Linked DNA regions of Anaeromyxobacter diazotrophicus. The protein of the gene in region 2 binds, or shares a complex with, the protein of the main gene of each other region. Links are inferred from orthologs where the notes say so. Each region holds a gene or a part of one and is shown on either strand. Other genes may lie near its edges.

Region 1 (7,357 bases), on a different replicon or contig from region 2:
CCGGATTTGTAGGGCGGGCCTCCGGTCCCGAGCGCCCGCCGCCTCGAGTGCCGCCGCGCACGCCTCGAGCCGCGCCCGCACCTCGCCCTCCAGCGCGTCGAGGTCGTTCCCCGAGCGGGGATCGGCGCCGACGCAGGTGAGGAGGGCGTCGTGCGGCGAGGGCGCCGGCCGGCCGAGCGCGGCGTAGTCGATGGCGCGCGGCAAGGGCTCGCCGTCCGGCCCGGCCCGGAACGCGCCGAAGAGCCCCTCCGACCCGGGCGCCAGCTCCTCCTTCAGCGCGAACAGCGCCCGCAGCGCGGCGAGGAAGCGCGGGTCCTGCAGGTGGCGGCGCTCGACCCGGGCGCCGGCGAGCGCGGCCACCCCCTCGAGCGCGGCGCGCAGGAACGGCACGTCGGTCACCACGAGCCCGTAGAGGTAGGGATCGCCGGCGCACGCCTCCGCGGCGAGCTCCGCCTCCTCCTCCGAGAGCCAGCTGTGCGAGGGGCAGAGGAAGCTGTCGCAGATGCGCGCGTCGTAGACCCCGCAGTCGCGCAGGTCGGCGCCGCCGGTGGCGAGCGGGTGGGCGAGGCAGCCGGCGCGCGTCCGCGCGGCGTCGAGCCAGCCGAGGAGCGGGCAGACGCGGACGGAGGGGAAGAGCGGCGCCTCCTCGTCCTCGCCGAGGCGCGCCGCGGCGGCGCGGAAGGCCTCGACGGTGCGCGGCACCCCGGCGAGCGCCTCGGTGCGCCGGTCGAGCAGCGCGGCGGCGGCCTCGCGCGAGAGGTCGGCGCGGTTGTACAGCCCGCAGCAGGCGCCGCAGCTCGCCTGGCCGCGCTGGCAGAGCGGGTTCATGTCGAGCCGCGGTGGGGGACGAGCCCCCGCCCTACGGAGGCCATCGCGCGCCTCACCCCATCCCGAGCGCGGACCGGCACGCGGCGCACAGGCCGGCCTGCTTGCGGTCCGAGTCGGACGGCTTGTGGGAGAGGAACATGGCGCAGCGCGCGTCCTGGCAGTGCGACAGGCCGAGCAGGTGCCCGAGCTCGTGGATCGACTCGGCCTGCAGCCGGCGGCGGAGCCGCTCCGGCTCGGCGGGCCGGCCGTCGGGGCCGTGGCCGAGCCGGAACAGCGAGACGATGGCGGTGCGCGCGTCGCGGTCCGCCTCGCCGAAGACGAACGGCGCGTCCGGCACGAACAGGTCGACGTCGGTGACCGCCACCACCGGCCCGAGCGCCGCCTGGGAGAGCTGCGCCAGCCGTCGCAGCACCGCCGTCGAGTGGTACTGCTGCCGGTCCTTGTTGAAGGCGTAGACCGGCGTCGCCTGCGACGGACCGAGGTGGCTGGCCGGGCCGAAGGTGTGGGTGAGCGTGGCCCCGACCTCGGCCAGCAGCGGGCGCTGGACGCTGCCGACCGCCAGCACCGTCACCCGCGCCGGCATGGTCAGCGGGCGCAGCTCGGCGCGCTGGTTGGTGGGGCGGGCCGACGCGGGCTTGGCTGAGGCGGAAGGATTCGAACCTTCATGAGCGGATCCAAAGTCCGCGGTCCTGCCGTTAGACGACGCCTCATCAAGAGTTGGACCGTGCGGGGCGCGCGCGCCCTGGCTGGCCGACGGCGGCTCACCCTCTTTGCGAGACACGCTCGTGCTCCGCTCCCGGGCGCCCGCCGCGGGCACCCGCACCGGCCTCGCGGCCGTCAGGCCTGCCTTAACTCCGGAGCGTAGCAGCGCGCCTGCGGATCGCCAAGGTCACGCCCGGTGTCGGGCGGGGCCCCGCTCAGATGTCCAGGTTCTGAGCGTCCAGCGCGTTCTTCTCGATGAACTCGCGCCGCTGCTCCACCGCGTCGCCCATGAGCACGCTGAAGATCTCGTCCGCGGCCACGGTGTCGTCCACCCGCACCTGGAGGAAGGTGCGCTTCTCCGGGTCCATGGTGGTCTCCCAGAGCTGCTCCGGGTTCATCTCGCCGAGGCCCTTGTAGCGCTGGATGGTCTGGCCGGCGCTGGCGGCGCGCTTCAGCGCCTCCACCGCCTGGAAGGCGTCGCCCACCTCCTCCTCGCCCGACTCCAGCTCGAGCTTGTAGGGGCCGGGGCCGATCTGGGCCAGGTTGGCGTGGTGCTCGGTGAGCTCCGCCCACTCCGCGCCCGACAGGTAGTCGAAGTCGAGCCGCGTCTGGCGCGGCGCGCCGGCCACGTGCGTGTCGAACACCAGCGCGTCGCAGTCGTGCTCGACGTCGCGCTCGATGCGCGCCGACTTCACGTCCAGCTCGGGGTGGAGCTTCTGCGCCCGCTGGAAGATCTTCTCCGGCTGCTCCTTCAGGCGCGCGTGGTCCTTGAGGAGCGCGAGGTCGAGGTCGCCCACCTGGATGGCGGCGTCGATGATGCGCTTGTCGCGCCGCTTGTCGGCGCGCTCGAGGAGCGCGCGGTAGGCGAGCGCGTCGAGCGCGAGCCGCTTCAGGTCCTCGCCGGCGAGCACCGTCTCGCCCGAGACGAGCTTCGCCTTCTCGGTGCCGTGGGCGAGCAGCCACTCGTCCATGGCCGCTTCGTCCTTCAGGTACTGCTCCTTCTTGCCCTTCTGGATCCGGTAGAGCGGCGGCTGCGCGATGTAGAGGTAGCCCTTCTCCACCACCGACGGCATCTGCCGGAAGAAGAAGGTGAGGAGCAGGGTCCGGATGTGCGACCCGTCCACGTCGGCGTCCGTCATGATCACGATCTTGTGGTAGCGGATCTTCTCGACGTCGAACTCCTCCGGCCCGATGCCGGTGCCGAGCGCCGTGATCATGGTCGCGATCTCGGCCGAGCCGAGCATCTTGTCGAAGCGCGCCTTCTCGACGTTCAGGATCTTGCCGCGCAGGGGGAGGATGGCCTGCGTGCGCCGGTCGCGGCCCTGCTTGGCGGAGCCGCCGGCGGAGTCGCCCTCCACGATGTAGATCTCGCTCTCGGAGGGATCGCGCGACTGGCAGTCGGCGAGCTTGCCCGGCAGGGAGGCGCCGTCGAGCGCGCCCTTGCGGCGCACCGTCTCGCGCGCCTTGCGGGCGGCGATGCGGGCGCGGGCCGCCTCGGCCACCTTGGCGCAAATGCGCTTCGCGAGCTGCGGGTTCTCCTCCAGCCAGGCGCCGAGCCGGTCGTTCAGCATCGTCTCGACCATCGTCTTCGCTTCCGAGTTCGAGAGCTTGGTCTTGGTCTGCCCCTCGAAGCTCGCGCCCGGCAGGCGCAGCGCGATGACGGCGGCGAGCCCCTCGCGCATGTCGTCGCCCGACGGGACCTCCTCCTTCAGATCCTTGAAGAGGTTGTTCTTCGTCCCGTAGGTGTTGATGGTGCGGGTGAGCGCGGTCTTGAAGCCGATGAGGTGGGTGCCGCCCTCGTGGTTGTGGATGTTGTTCGCGAAGGCGAAGACCTTCTCGTCGTAGCCGTCGTTCCACTGCAGCGCGATCTCGACCGTGGCGGCGCCGCGCTCCGTCTCCACCTCCTGGCGCAGGTGGATGGGCGGATCGAACAGCACCTCGCGGCTCTTGTTGAGGTAGCGGGCGAACTCGCGGATGCCGTCCTTGAAGTGGAACTCGTGCTTCTTGCCGCTGCGCTCGTCCTCGACGCTGATGAAGAGGCCGGCGTTCAGGAAGGCGAGCTCGCGCAGGCGGCCGGAGAGGGTCTCGAAGCTGTACTCCTTCGCCTCGAAGATCCCGAAGTCGGGCCGGAAGGTGACCTTGGTGCCGTGGCGCTCGGTCTCGCCGACGGCGGTGACCTTGCCGGTGGGGTTGCCCTTCTCGTACCGCTGCGCCCACACCTTGCCCTCGCGGTAGACCTCCACCTTCATCCACTCGGAGAGCGCGTTGACGCAGGTGACGCCCACGCCGTGCAGGCCGCCCGAGACCTTGTAGGCGTTCGACTCGAACTTGCCGCCGGCGTGGAGCTTCGTCATCACCACGTCGAGCGTGTCCATCCCCTTCACCGTCGGGTGCGGGCCGACCGGGATGCCGGAGCCGTTGTCGACCACGGTGACGGAGTTGTTCGAGTGGATGACGACGTCGATGCGGTCGGCGCGCCCCGCCATCGCCTCGTCGACGGAGTTGTCGACTACCTCGTAGACGAGGTGGTGCAGGCCGCGCTCGCCGACGTCGCCGATGTACATGTGCGGCCGCTTGCGGACGGCCTCGAGCCCCTCCAGCACCTTGATGTCGCCGGTGCCGTAGGCGTCGGCCCCGGCGCCGTTCGGCAGCGGGGTTGCGGTATTCTCGGCGGTATCCAGGGGATCCTCGCGTTTCCTGAGCTTTTGTGGGGGCTTAGGAGCGGTTATTTATAGCAGAGCGGCGGTGCTCCAGCAAGGCGGAAGCCCTCGCCGGCCCAGGCTGCAACAGCCCGGAATGACAGCTCAATCCTCGCGCGTGAAGGCGCCCGCCACCACCCGGTAGAAGGCGGTGTCCGGACCCGCCGCCGGCTCGAGGAGACGGCGGTCGGTGGTGGTGAGGAACGCCTGCCCCGGGAGGCGCCCCAGGTAGTCGAGCAGGAAGCGGTTCTTCTGCGGATCGAGCTCGGAGGAGACGTCGTCGAGGAGGAGCAAGGGCGGCCGCCCCAGCACCGCCCGCAAGTTCTCGATCTCGGCCACCTTGAGGGCGAGCACGAGCGCGCGCTGCTGGCCCTGGCTGGCGAAGGCGCGGGCGCCGCGCGCGTCGAGGGCCAGGGTGAGGTCGTCCATGTGCGGGCCGGCCGAGGTGTAGCCCCGCTCGCGATCGCGTCCGGCGCGCGCCTCCAGGGCGGCGGCGAGCTGCTCCGCGAGCGCCGCCTCGTCGCCCTGCGCGTCCACGCCGGCGGCGGCGCGGTAGCCGAGGTGGGCGGAGGGCGCACCTGGGCCCGAGATCTCGGCGTAGGCGCCCGCGACGCGGGGGGCGAGCTCGCCGAGGAGCTCGAGCCGGCGGCGGAGGAGCCGCGCGCCGGTGCGGACGAGCGGCCCGCGGAAGCTCACCTCGACCTCCGGCGCCGAGGCGCGGAGGGCGGCGTTGCGGGCCCGGAGCGCCCGGACGTAGTCGCGCGCCTCGGCCAGCACCGCCGGCCAGCGGTTGAAGGCGGCGCGGTCGAGGAAGCGCCGCCGCGCGTCGGGGCCGCCCTTCACGAGCAGGAGGTCGTCCGGGGCGAAGCAGACCGCCGCCAGGCCCTCGAAGTAGGCGTCGAGCCGCTCCTGGGGCTTCCCGTCCAGGGAGGCGGTGCGGACGCCGGCCGCGACCTCGACCGCCACCCGGCGCGCCCCGCCGGGCCCCTCCACGTCGGCCGCCACGAGCGCGCGCTCGGCGCCGAAGCGCACCAGCTCGGCCAGGCGTGCGGCGCGCAGCGGCTTCAGCGTGCAGGCGAAGTAGACGGCCTCGAGGAGGTTCGTCTTCCCCTGCCCGTTCTCGCCCAGGAGCACGGTCGCCCGCGGCGACGGCGCGAGCCGCGCCTCCGCGACGTTCCGGAAGTCCTGGACCTCGACGGTGAGGAGCCGCGTACCGCCCTCAGATGCGCATGGGCATGACGACGGCGGTGAAGGCGGTGGCGCTCTCGCCGGCCGGCTTCACCACGCCGGGGGAGAGGTCGTCCGCGAGCTCCATCGCCACGTCCTGCACCGCCACCGGCTCGAGGTTCACCATCGCGCCGAGGACGTCCATGAGGTAGCGGGCGTTGAAGCCGATCTTGAGCGGCTCGCCCTGGTACTCGACCGGCACCTCCTCGCGCCCCTCGCCCAGGTCGGGGTTCTGGGAGAGGACCCGCAGGCGGCCTGCCTCGAGCTCGAGCTTGACCGCGTGCGCCTTGTCCGAGGAGAGCAGCGAGATGCGGCGCAGGGTGTCGAGGAACCGCTCCCGGCCCACCGTGAAGCGCTTCTCTCCCGCCTTGGGGATGACCTGGCGGTAGTCGGGGAAGGCGCCGTCGATGAGGCGCATGGCGAGGCTCACCCCGGGCCGGCGCAGCACCGCCGAGCTCTCGATGAAGCCGAGCTTGGTCTCGCCCTCGACCGTGTCGAGGAGGAGCTTCTTCATCTCGGTGAGGCCCTTGCGCGGCAGGATGACGCCCTTCTTGACGTGGAAGTCGCCCGGTAGCGGCCGCTCGGCGAGAGACAGGCGGTGGCCGTCGGTGGCGACCGCCCGCAGCGACCCGTCGGCCGGCTCGAAGAAGACGCCGTTCAGGTTGTAGCGGGTCTCGTCGGAGGAGGCGGCGAAGGAGGTGAGCTCGATGAGCTCGAGCAGCTGCCGCGGCTGCACCGTGACGAGCTGGACCTTCTCGAAGCGGGGTAGCGCCGGGAAGTCCTCGGCCGCGAGCCCGACGATGCGGAACTCGGCCGAGCCGCTCTTCACCTCGAGCCAGTTGTTGGCGGCGCGCTTGAGGAGGACGTCCTTCTCCGGGAGCGCCTTCACGATCTCGTAGAGCTGCTTGGCCGGCACGCAGGCGCGGCCCTCCTTCAGGACCTCGCAGGCGTGCTCGGACGAGACCGAGATGTCGAGGTCGGTGGCCGAGACCGAGAGCTGGCCGCCCTTCGTCGCCTCGAGCAGCACGTGCGAGAGGATGGGCATCGTGCTCTTCTTCTCGACGATGCCCTGCGAGCGGGAGAGCGCGCGGGAGAGCTCCTGGACGCCGATCTTCAGTTCCATGAGAAGAGATCCTCTTTTCTTCTTCTCTTCGTCGTAGACGTAGGCGACGCGAAGATGTGGAGAACGAGCCTGAGGCCGCGCGACCACGAAGGAAAGCGATCGGGACGGCCTGTGGGATCCCGATCGGAACAAGTTGTGTAGCGCGCTGCCGACCGGCCCGTCAACAAAGCCACGACAGCGAGTCCGCACGCTCTCCCGGCCGCTGTCCACGCACTCGCTCACGTACGCTCATGGTGAAGCGAGCGCAGGCCTTGCGCGGCGGCCGGCCCGGGCCCGGCAGCCCCCGGACGCGCCGCGGCCCTCGTCGCCGGCGAGGCCGGACGGAGGTGGTGAGGCGGGGCTGGGAGGGGCTCAGGGCGCCAGGCGGGCCGCGAGCGTCTCCACCTCGGCCTTGACCTTGCCGTCCGCCTCGAGCAGCTCGCGGATGCGCTTCTCGGCGGCCATGACCGTGGTGTGGTCCTTCTTGTTGAACTTGTCGGCGATCTGCTGGAGCGTCTCGCCCGCCAGGGTCCGGCAGAGGTACATCGCCACCTGGCGCGGCAGGGCGATCTTCTGCTCGCGGTTCGGGCTGGTGAGCTTGGCCACGGTGAGGTCGTAGAACTTCGCGACCTCCTCCTGGATGCGCTCGATGGACGGCTTGTAGCCCGGCGGGGGGATGACGTCGCCGAGCACGTCGCGGGCCAGGCTCTCGCTGATGGGCTCGCTCTTGAGCGAGGCGAAGGCCGCCACGCGCATGAGCGCCCCCTCGAGCTCGCGCACGTTGGACTTGATGTGGGTG
Region 2 (7,380 bases):
ACGAGGACGACACGCTGGGCGAGGCGGCCCGGCAGATGGAGGAGCACGCGGTCCGCCGGATCCTGGTGCTCGACGGAGCCGAGCGGCTCGTCGGCGTGCTGAGCGCCGACGACCTGTCGCTCCACGCCCGCGGCCTGGCGGTGGACGTGCTCGAGCGCTGCCACGATCCGGGGCGGCTGGCGCGCCCGTCGTGGCTGCCGATCGAGTGAGGCCTACCCGGCCTTCTTGAGCTCGGTGAGGACCAGCTTCGCGATCGACTTGAGCGTGTCGAACACGCCCACGCCGGTCGGGGCCACCGCCGGGAACTCGGGGACGTTCTTCGGGTTCAGCGCGCGGTGCAGCTCGTCCACCCCGATGGCGCTCGGCAGGTCGCGCTTGTTGTACTGGACGACGTACGGGACCTTGTCGAGGTCGTAGCCCTGCTCGGCCAGGTTGACGCGCAGGTTCTCGAGCGACTCGAGGTTCGCCTCCATGCGCTCCATCTGCGAGTCGGCCACGAAGACGACGCCGTCGACGCCCTTCAGGATGAGCTTGCGCGAGGCGTCGTAGAAGACCTGGCCCGGCACCGTGTAGAGGTGGAAGCGGGTCTTGAAGCCGCGGATCTCACCCAGCGAGAGCGGCAGGAAGTCGAAGAAGAGCGTGCGCTCCGTCTCGGTCGCGAGGCTGATCATCTTGCCCTTCGCGTCCGGGTTGGTCTTCGCGTAGACGTACTGGAGGTTGGTCGTCTTCCCGCACAGCCCGGGGCCGTAGTAGACGATCTTGCAGTTGATCTCGCGCGAGCTGTAGTTGATGAAGCTCATGTCTACTCGCTGAAAAGGTGGTCGATGTCGTCGTCGGTGATCTCGGCGAACGGACTCTGCGTCCCCGGGGTCGCCTGCTTCTGCGCCAGCGCCTCGAACACCTTCGCGAGCTCCTCCCCCGCCTTCTTCACGCGGAGGCGCACCAGGCCGAGCGAGCTCTTCGCGTCGAAGATGACCACCAGCACCACCCGGCCACCCACGATGCTCATGTGGAGCGACTCGCGCTCCCCCTCGTGGAACTGGTTCGGGAACTCCTTCTCGCCGAGGAGCTTGGCGAGGCCGCCCATGGCCGCCACGTTGCCCGCCGTGAGGGAGGCGAGCGAGGTCGTGTCGAGGTTCTGCGCCTGGCCGCTCGAGGCGATGAGCTGGCCGTTCTTGTCGATGAGGAAGACCACCTTCGCGTTGGCGTCGCGCGTGAGGCGGTCGCAGATCCCGGCGATGAGCCGGAATTCCTCCTCGTACATCACCAGCCCTGAGTTCATGGACCTCTCGCTCCTCGCGAAGACGCTTTCGACTCGAGAGCCGCTGCTCGGGGATCTAGAGCTCGCGGCGGCCGGAGAGCGCACGCGCGAGCGTCACTTGATCAGCGTATTCCAGATCGCCGCCCATGGGAACGCCTTGAGCGATGCGGGTCACCTTCACGCCGAGCGGCTTGAGGAGCTTGGTGAGGTAGAGCGCCGTCGCCTCCCCCTCGACGTCCGGGTTGGTGGCGACGATCACCTCGTCCACCGGGCTCTGCTCGAGCCGCAGGAGCAGCTCCCGGATCTTGAGCTCGGAGGGGCCCACGCCGTCGAGCGGGGAGAGCGCGCCGTGCAGCACGTGATATCGGCCCCGGTATTCATGGGTGCGCTCGACGGCCACCAGGTCGGGTACGCCCTCCACCACGCAGATCGTCCGCGCGTCGCGGCGGGGGTCGGCGCACAGCGCGCACGGGTCCTTGTCGGTGAGCGTCTGACACGAGGAGCAGAGCCTCACGTCGCGCACCACGCCGGTGATGGCGCCGGCGAGCTCGCCGGCGTACCCGGCGCCCGCCTTGAGGATGTGGAAGGCGAGCCGCTGGGCGGTCTTCTCGCCGATGCCGGGCAGCCGCGCCAGCTCCTTCACGAGCCGGGCGATGGGATCCGCGACCGACACTAGTAGGGCAGGCCCGGGACCTGGATGCCGCCGGTGGACTTCTTGAGGTGCTCGTCCGCCGCGGCGCGCGCCTTCTCCGCGCCGGCGTTGACGGCGGCGGTGACGAGGTCCTCGAGCATCCCCTTGTCGGCCGGGTCGATCGCCTTGGCGTCGATCTCGAGCTTGAGCAGGTTGCAGCGCCCGTCCATCTTCACCTTGACGAGCCCGCCGCCGCTCTCCGCCTCGACGGCGATCTGGTCGAGCGAGGCGCGCGCGTCGGCCATGGCCTTCTCGAGCTTGCGCGCCTGCCGCATGAGGTGCTGGATGTCGATGCCTGGCATTTAGAGCTCCTCGATCTTCGTGACTTCGCCGTCCAGGATGCGGGTGGCCTGCTGGATCCCGGGGTGGGCGCGGGCGGCGCCGGTCACGCGGGAGGTGCGGGCGGCGCGCTCCGCCTGCTCGGCCTGGGCGAGCGACTGCGGCGCGGCGGCGGGAGAGGGTGCGGCCGGCTCGGCGCCGGGGGGCGCCTTGGCGAGCTCGAGCCGGACCGGCCGCCCGAAGTGCCGCGCGAAGAGCGCCTCGATGTCGGCGCGGCGCCGCTCCACGGTGGAGAGCGGCATCCCGGGGGACATCCGGACCGCCACCTCGCCGTCCGTGAGGCCGGTCAGCACGGCGTGCTTGAGGGCGTTCGCGAGCGCGGGGCTCGCCCGCTCGACCTCGGCCACGGCGGCGCGCCAGCGGTCGGCGGCCGGGGCGGCGGGGTCGTCCTTCGCGCCCGAGGACGGGCTCGGGGCCGGCTCTCGGGGCGCGGCCGGGGGCGCGGGGGCTTTCGCCATCGAGGTCGCGGTCGAAGTCGCGGTCGAGCTCGCGGCCGCCGTCGCGGTCGAGCTCGGCCTGGCGGCCGGAGCCGACGGCTTCGTCCCCGCCGCGCACCCCGGCGTCCCGCCCGCGAGCGCGCTGCCGCTGCCGCCGCGCGGCGCGCCGCCGCCGGTCCCGAGGCCGTCGAGCCGCGCCAGGAGCTCCTGCACCTCCGCCCCCGGCGCCAGGAAGCACGCCTTGAGGAGCGCCACCTCGAGCGCGTAGCGCGGCTGCTCGGCGACCTTCACCTCGGCCACCGCGGCCTGCACCAGGTCGAAGAGCCGCGTGAGCTGCGCGGCGGGAGCGGCCTCCGCCTGGGCCAGCACCTCGCGCCGCTCCGCGTCGGTCCGGTCGAGCGGCGCCTGGGGCACGAGCTTCGCCACGACCACGTCGCGCAGGTGCCGCACCAGCTCCTCGGCGACCCGCTTCATCTCCTGCCCGCGCGCGTGCAGGCCCGCCAGCTCGGCCAGCACCGCCGCGCCGTCGCGGCCGACGAGCGCGCCCGCGATGCGGCCGACCGCCCCGGCGTCCACCGCCCCCACCGCCTCGGCCACCTCCGCGTCGGAGGCGCTGTCCCCGCAGGCGGCGCGCACCTGGTCGAGCATCGAGAGCGCGTCGCGCATGCCGCCCTCGGCGCTCCGGGCCACCAGCGCCAGCGCCGCGTCGGAGACGGCGAGCCGCTCGGCGTCCGCCACCTTGCGGAGCTGCGCCACGAGCTGCTGCTGGGTGAGGCGGCGGAAGTCGAAGCGCTGGCAGCGCGAGACGATGGTCTCGGGCACCTTGTGGACGTCGGTGGTGGCGAGCACGAACTTCACGTGCTCCGGCGGCTCCTCCAGCGTCTTGAGGAGCGCGTTGAACGCGCCCGCCGAGAGCATGTGGACCTCGTCCACGATGAAGACCTTGAAGCGGTCGCGCGCCGGCCGGTACTTCACCGCCTCGACGATGTCGCGGACGTTGTCGACGCCGTTGTTGGAGGCGGCGTCGATCTCGATCACGTCGACCGAGCGCCCCTCGGCGATCTCGACGCAGGGCGCGCACACGCCGCACGGGGTGGCGGTCGGCCCCTCCACGCAGTCGAGGCACTTCGCGACCAGGCGGGCGCTCGTCGTCTTCCCCACCCCGCGCGGCCCGGTGAAGAGGAAGGCGTGCGCGAGCTGCCCGCTCTTGAGCGCGTTCGAGAGCGTGCGGACCACGTGCTCCTGGCCCGACATCTCCTCGAAGGTCTGAGGGCGGTACTTGCGCGCGAGGACGAGGTAAGCCATGGCCGGGACCGGGGATTGGAGGTACCAGCTTTAGTACCCGGAAGGAAGGCGCGCAGGGCGAGGCAGCGGCCCCGATGAAAACGAAACGAGCCGGTCCACAATCCCCGGGCGCACGGAAGACCTCCTACCGTTGCTCCCTTCCGGGCCTGGCGGGGTTTGGAAGCCCCCACGTCGCCCGAGGATTCTGGACCGGCTCTGCTGCTGCCACGACTTGTGGCGGAGAGGGTGGGATTTGAACCCACGGTCCGGTTCCCCGGACACACGATTTCCAGTCGTGCACCTTCGGCCGCTCGGTCACCTCTCCCGAACTGCCCTGGCTGCCCAGGGATAAAAGGGAAAGAAGCGGAGAGCGAGGGATTCGAACCCCCGGTACCGTTGCCGGTACACCTGATTTCGAGTCAGGCGCCTTCGACCAGGCTCGGCCAGCTCTCCGCCGGCCGATCTAGCCGATTTCCTTCGGGGCGCCAAGCGCCAAGCGCGATTTTCCTGCCGGACGGCTCCGCCTACCCCCGCCGGGCGCGGAAGAACGCCTTGAGGAGCTCGCTGCACGCCTCCGCCTGGAGCCCGCGCTCCACCGGGAAGCGGTGGTTGAGGCGCGGATCCGCGGTCAGATCGGTGAGCGAGCCCGCCGCGCCCGCCTTGGGGTCGTCCGCGCCGTAGACGAGCCGGTCGATCCGGGCGAGCACCATCGCGCCGGCGCACATCGCGCACGGCTCGAGGGTCACGACCAGGGTCACGCCCGCGAGGCGCCAGCGCCCGAGGGCGCGGGCCGCCTCCTGGATGGCGAGCAGCTCCGCGTGGGCGGTCGGGTCGCGGTCCGTCTCGCGCCGGTTCGCGCCCCGGCCGACGATCGCGCCCTCGTGCAGCGCCACGGCGCCGACCGGCACCTCGCCCGCCTCCCCCGCGGCGCGCGCCAGCGCGAGCGCCTCGTCCATGGCCTCCTCGACGGTCACGGCGGAGGTTGTACCACCGCCCCGCGGCGCTCACCCGCCGGCGAGCGGCCCGGCGGCGAGCGCCGGCGGGCGCAGCGGCTGGAGGAGCTCCGGGTGGTCGGCGCAGGCGAGGCCGCAGGCGCGGCAGGTCTCGACCTGGCACTTGGGGGTCACCTTCGCGCCCACGCCGCGCCGGAGCTCCCGGGCGAGGTACTTCTTCGTGAGCCCCTGGTCGAGGAAGTCCCAGGGGAGCGCCTCGTCCACGCCGATCTCGCGGCTGGCGAAGTACTCCGGGGCGTGGCCCCAGCGCGCGAGCGCCTTCCTGAGGTCGCCGCCCGCCTCGCGGTGGGCGAGCTCCAGCAGGTCGGCGACGCGGCGGTCGCCGCGCGAGAGCAGCGCCTGCAGGAACGCCTCCCGCGGGCTCATCATCTCGACGTCGATGCCGCGCGGGCGCAGCTCGCGCTCGAGGAGCTTGCGCTTCGCCTCGAGGCAGCCCCGCTCCGCCATGGGCGCCCACTGGAACGGCGTCCACGGCTTGGGGATGAAGGGGTTCACGGAGAGCGAGAGGCGCCCCATGCGCCCGGTCGCCTTGGCGCGCGGAAGCATGACCTCCTCGCGGATGCGTACGGCGAGGCGCGCCATCCCGAGCACGTCCTCGTCGGTCTCGGTGGGCAGCCCGCACATGAAGTACATCTTCACGTGCTGCATGCCCTGCCCGAGCGCGTGCTCGGCCGCCTTCACCACCAGGTCGTCCGGGAAGTCCTTGTTGATGACCCGGCGCAGCCGCTCGGTCCCGGCCTCCGGCGCGAGGGTGATGGAGCGCTCGCCGCCGGCTGCCATGCGCCCCGCCAGCGCGGGGGTGATGGCGTCCACCCGCAGGGACGACGGGCTGAAGGTCCCGCCCTCCTCGGCGATGGAGCAGGTGAGCGCGTCGAGGCCGCTGTAGTCGCTCGTGTCCGGGCCCACCAGGCCCACCCGCAGCCCCGCCGCGAGGCCGCGGCGCGCCTCCGCCCGGAGGGTCTCGAGGTCCACCTCGCGGTAGGGTCGCTGCACGAAGCCGGCGGCGCAGAAGCGGCACCCCCAGAGGCAGCCGCGCGCCACCTCGGTGAGGAAGAGGTCGCCGAACTGCGCGTCGGGCGAGTCCACCACGCGCGAGGTGGGGACGGTCCGCAGGTCCTCGACGTAGCGCCGCACCACCCGCGCCGGCGCGCCCTCCTTCGGCTCGAACCGCGTCACCCAGGCGCCCGCGGGCGCGGCGGTGTCGGCGTACTCCACCTCGTAGAGCGAGGGCACGTAGCTGCCCGGCAGGCGCGCCAGCTCGGCGAGGAGCGCCGGGCGCGTGCGGTCGCGGGCGCCGCCCGCGAGCTGGTCGAGGAAGGGCGCGCACAGCTCCTCGCCCTCGCCCACCAGGAGCAGGTCGAAGAAGGGCGCCACCGGCTCCGGGTTGATCTGCACCGCGATCCCGCCCGCCACAACCAGCGGGTGGCGCGCGTCGCGGTCGGCGGCGCGGAGCGGCAGCCCGGCGCGGTCGAGGAGCGCGAGGACGTGCCGGTAGTCCTCCTCGAACGAGAGCGAGAACGCGACCACGTCGTTGTCGGCGAGCGGCTGGCCCGACTCGACGGTGCGCGGCGCCTCGTCCGGCGCCTCGGGCAGGAAGGCGCGCTCGCAGGCCGTGCGCGGGTGGGCGTTGAAGAGCCGGTACACGGCGTGGAGGCCGAGGTTGGCCATCCCGACGCGGTAGGTGTTCGGGTAGACGAGCGCCACCCGCAGCTTGCCGCCGGGGTCCTTCCGCACCGCGCCGCGCTCGAGCGGCGCGGCGCCGGGCGGCGGGGGACCCACCCCCGCCCTACGCATCTGGACGGCTCCGCTCCATGAGGCGCTGAACCTACCCCGCGGGCGGCGCGGACGCCACCGGGCGCATTTGCCTCCTCGCCCCGCCCGGGAGTACACGAGCGCTCCGCGGCCCGGACGGCTCGGAACTCCGGCCCCGAGCCACTACAATCCACGCGGCCAGCCCCATGCCCCTATTCCCCAGCGCCGCCCTCGCCCTCCTCCTCGCCGCCGCGGCGCCCGCGGCCGCGGCGCCGGCCGCCGACGAGCTGCCGGGCGTCGATCTCTCGGGCCTCACCCCGGCCCAGGCCGAGGTGGTGCGGCGCGTGGCGGCCGACGAGTTCTGCCACTGCGGGTGCCCGCACACGCTCGCGGGCTGCCTGCGCGAGCACAAGGGCTGCAAGCACGCGCCGCGGATGGCGTCGCTGGTGGTGCGCCTCGCGGGCCAGGGGCTCGGCACGGGCGAGGTGCTGCGCGCGCTCACCGCCTACTACGCCGCGTTCGACCCGGCGCGGCGCGCCAAGCTCGACGTGGCGGGCTTCGGCCCCGCGCTCGGGAGCCCCGCGGCCAAGGTCACGCTGGTCG

Evidence for each region.
Region 1: the proteins of dnaX (region 2) and dnaN are in contact, whole or in part, in a cryo-EM structure (PDB 8GIZ), measured with the Escherichia coli proteins. The link is inferred for Anaeromyxobacter diazotrophicus from one-to-one orthologs.

What each region holds. Positions count from the first base shown.
Region 1 is NZ_BJTG01000005.1:226,864-234,220, reverse strand. What follows is about bases 4,515-7,357. They hold dnaN (DNA polymerase III subunit beta), read right to left. Parts: upstream 6,580-7,357; coding sequence 5,449-6,579; downstream 4,515-5,448. Other genes in these bases: dnaA (chromosomal replication initiator protein DnaA), read right to left, coding at 6,931-7,357. In the rest of the region: HWY08_RS12250 (hypothetical protein), read right to left, coding at 1-828; HWY08_RS12245 (archaemetzincin), read right to left, coding at 881-1,411; gyrB (DNA topoisomerase (ATP-hydrolyzing) subunit B), read right to left, coding at 1,746-4,181. UniProt on the Escherichia coli protein: Confers DNA tethering and processivity to DNA polymerases and other proteins. Acts as a clamp, forming a ring around DNA (a reaction catalyzed by the clamp-loading complex) which diffuses in an ATP-independent manner freely and bidirectionally along dsDNA.
Region 2 is NZ_BJTG01000003.1:511,862-519,241, reverse strand. The notes cover bases 1,645-4,510. They hold dnaX (DNA polymerase III subunit gamma/tau), read right to left. Parts: upstream 4,034-4,510; coding sequence 2,255-4,033; downstream 1,645-2,254. Other genes in these bases: HWY08_RS08320 (YbaB/EbfC family nucleoid-associated protein), read right to left, coding at 1,934-2,245; recR (recombination mediator RecR), read right to left, coding at 1,645-1,934. Also shown: HWY08_RS08340 (CBS domain-containing protein), read left to right, coding at 1-209; HWY08_RS08335 (GTP-binding protein), read right to left, coding at 213-800; HWY08_RS08330 (roadblock/LC7 domain-containing protein), read right to left, coding at 803-1,282; more of recR, read right to left, coding at 1,338-1,644; tRNA adenosine(34) deaminase TadA, read right to left, coding at 4,537-4,986; HWY08_RS08290 (radical SAM protein), read right to left, coding at 5,017-6,819; HWY08_RS08285 (DsbA family protein), read left to right, coding at 6,984-7,380. UniProt on the Escherichia coli protein: Part of the beta sliding clamp loading complex, which hydrolyzes ATP to load the beta clamp onto primed DNA to form the DNA replication pre-initiation complex.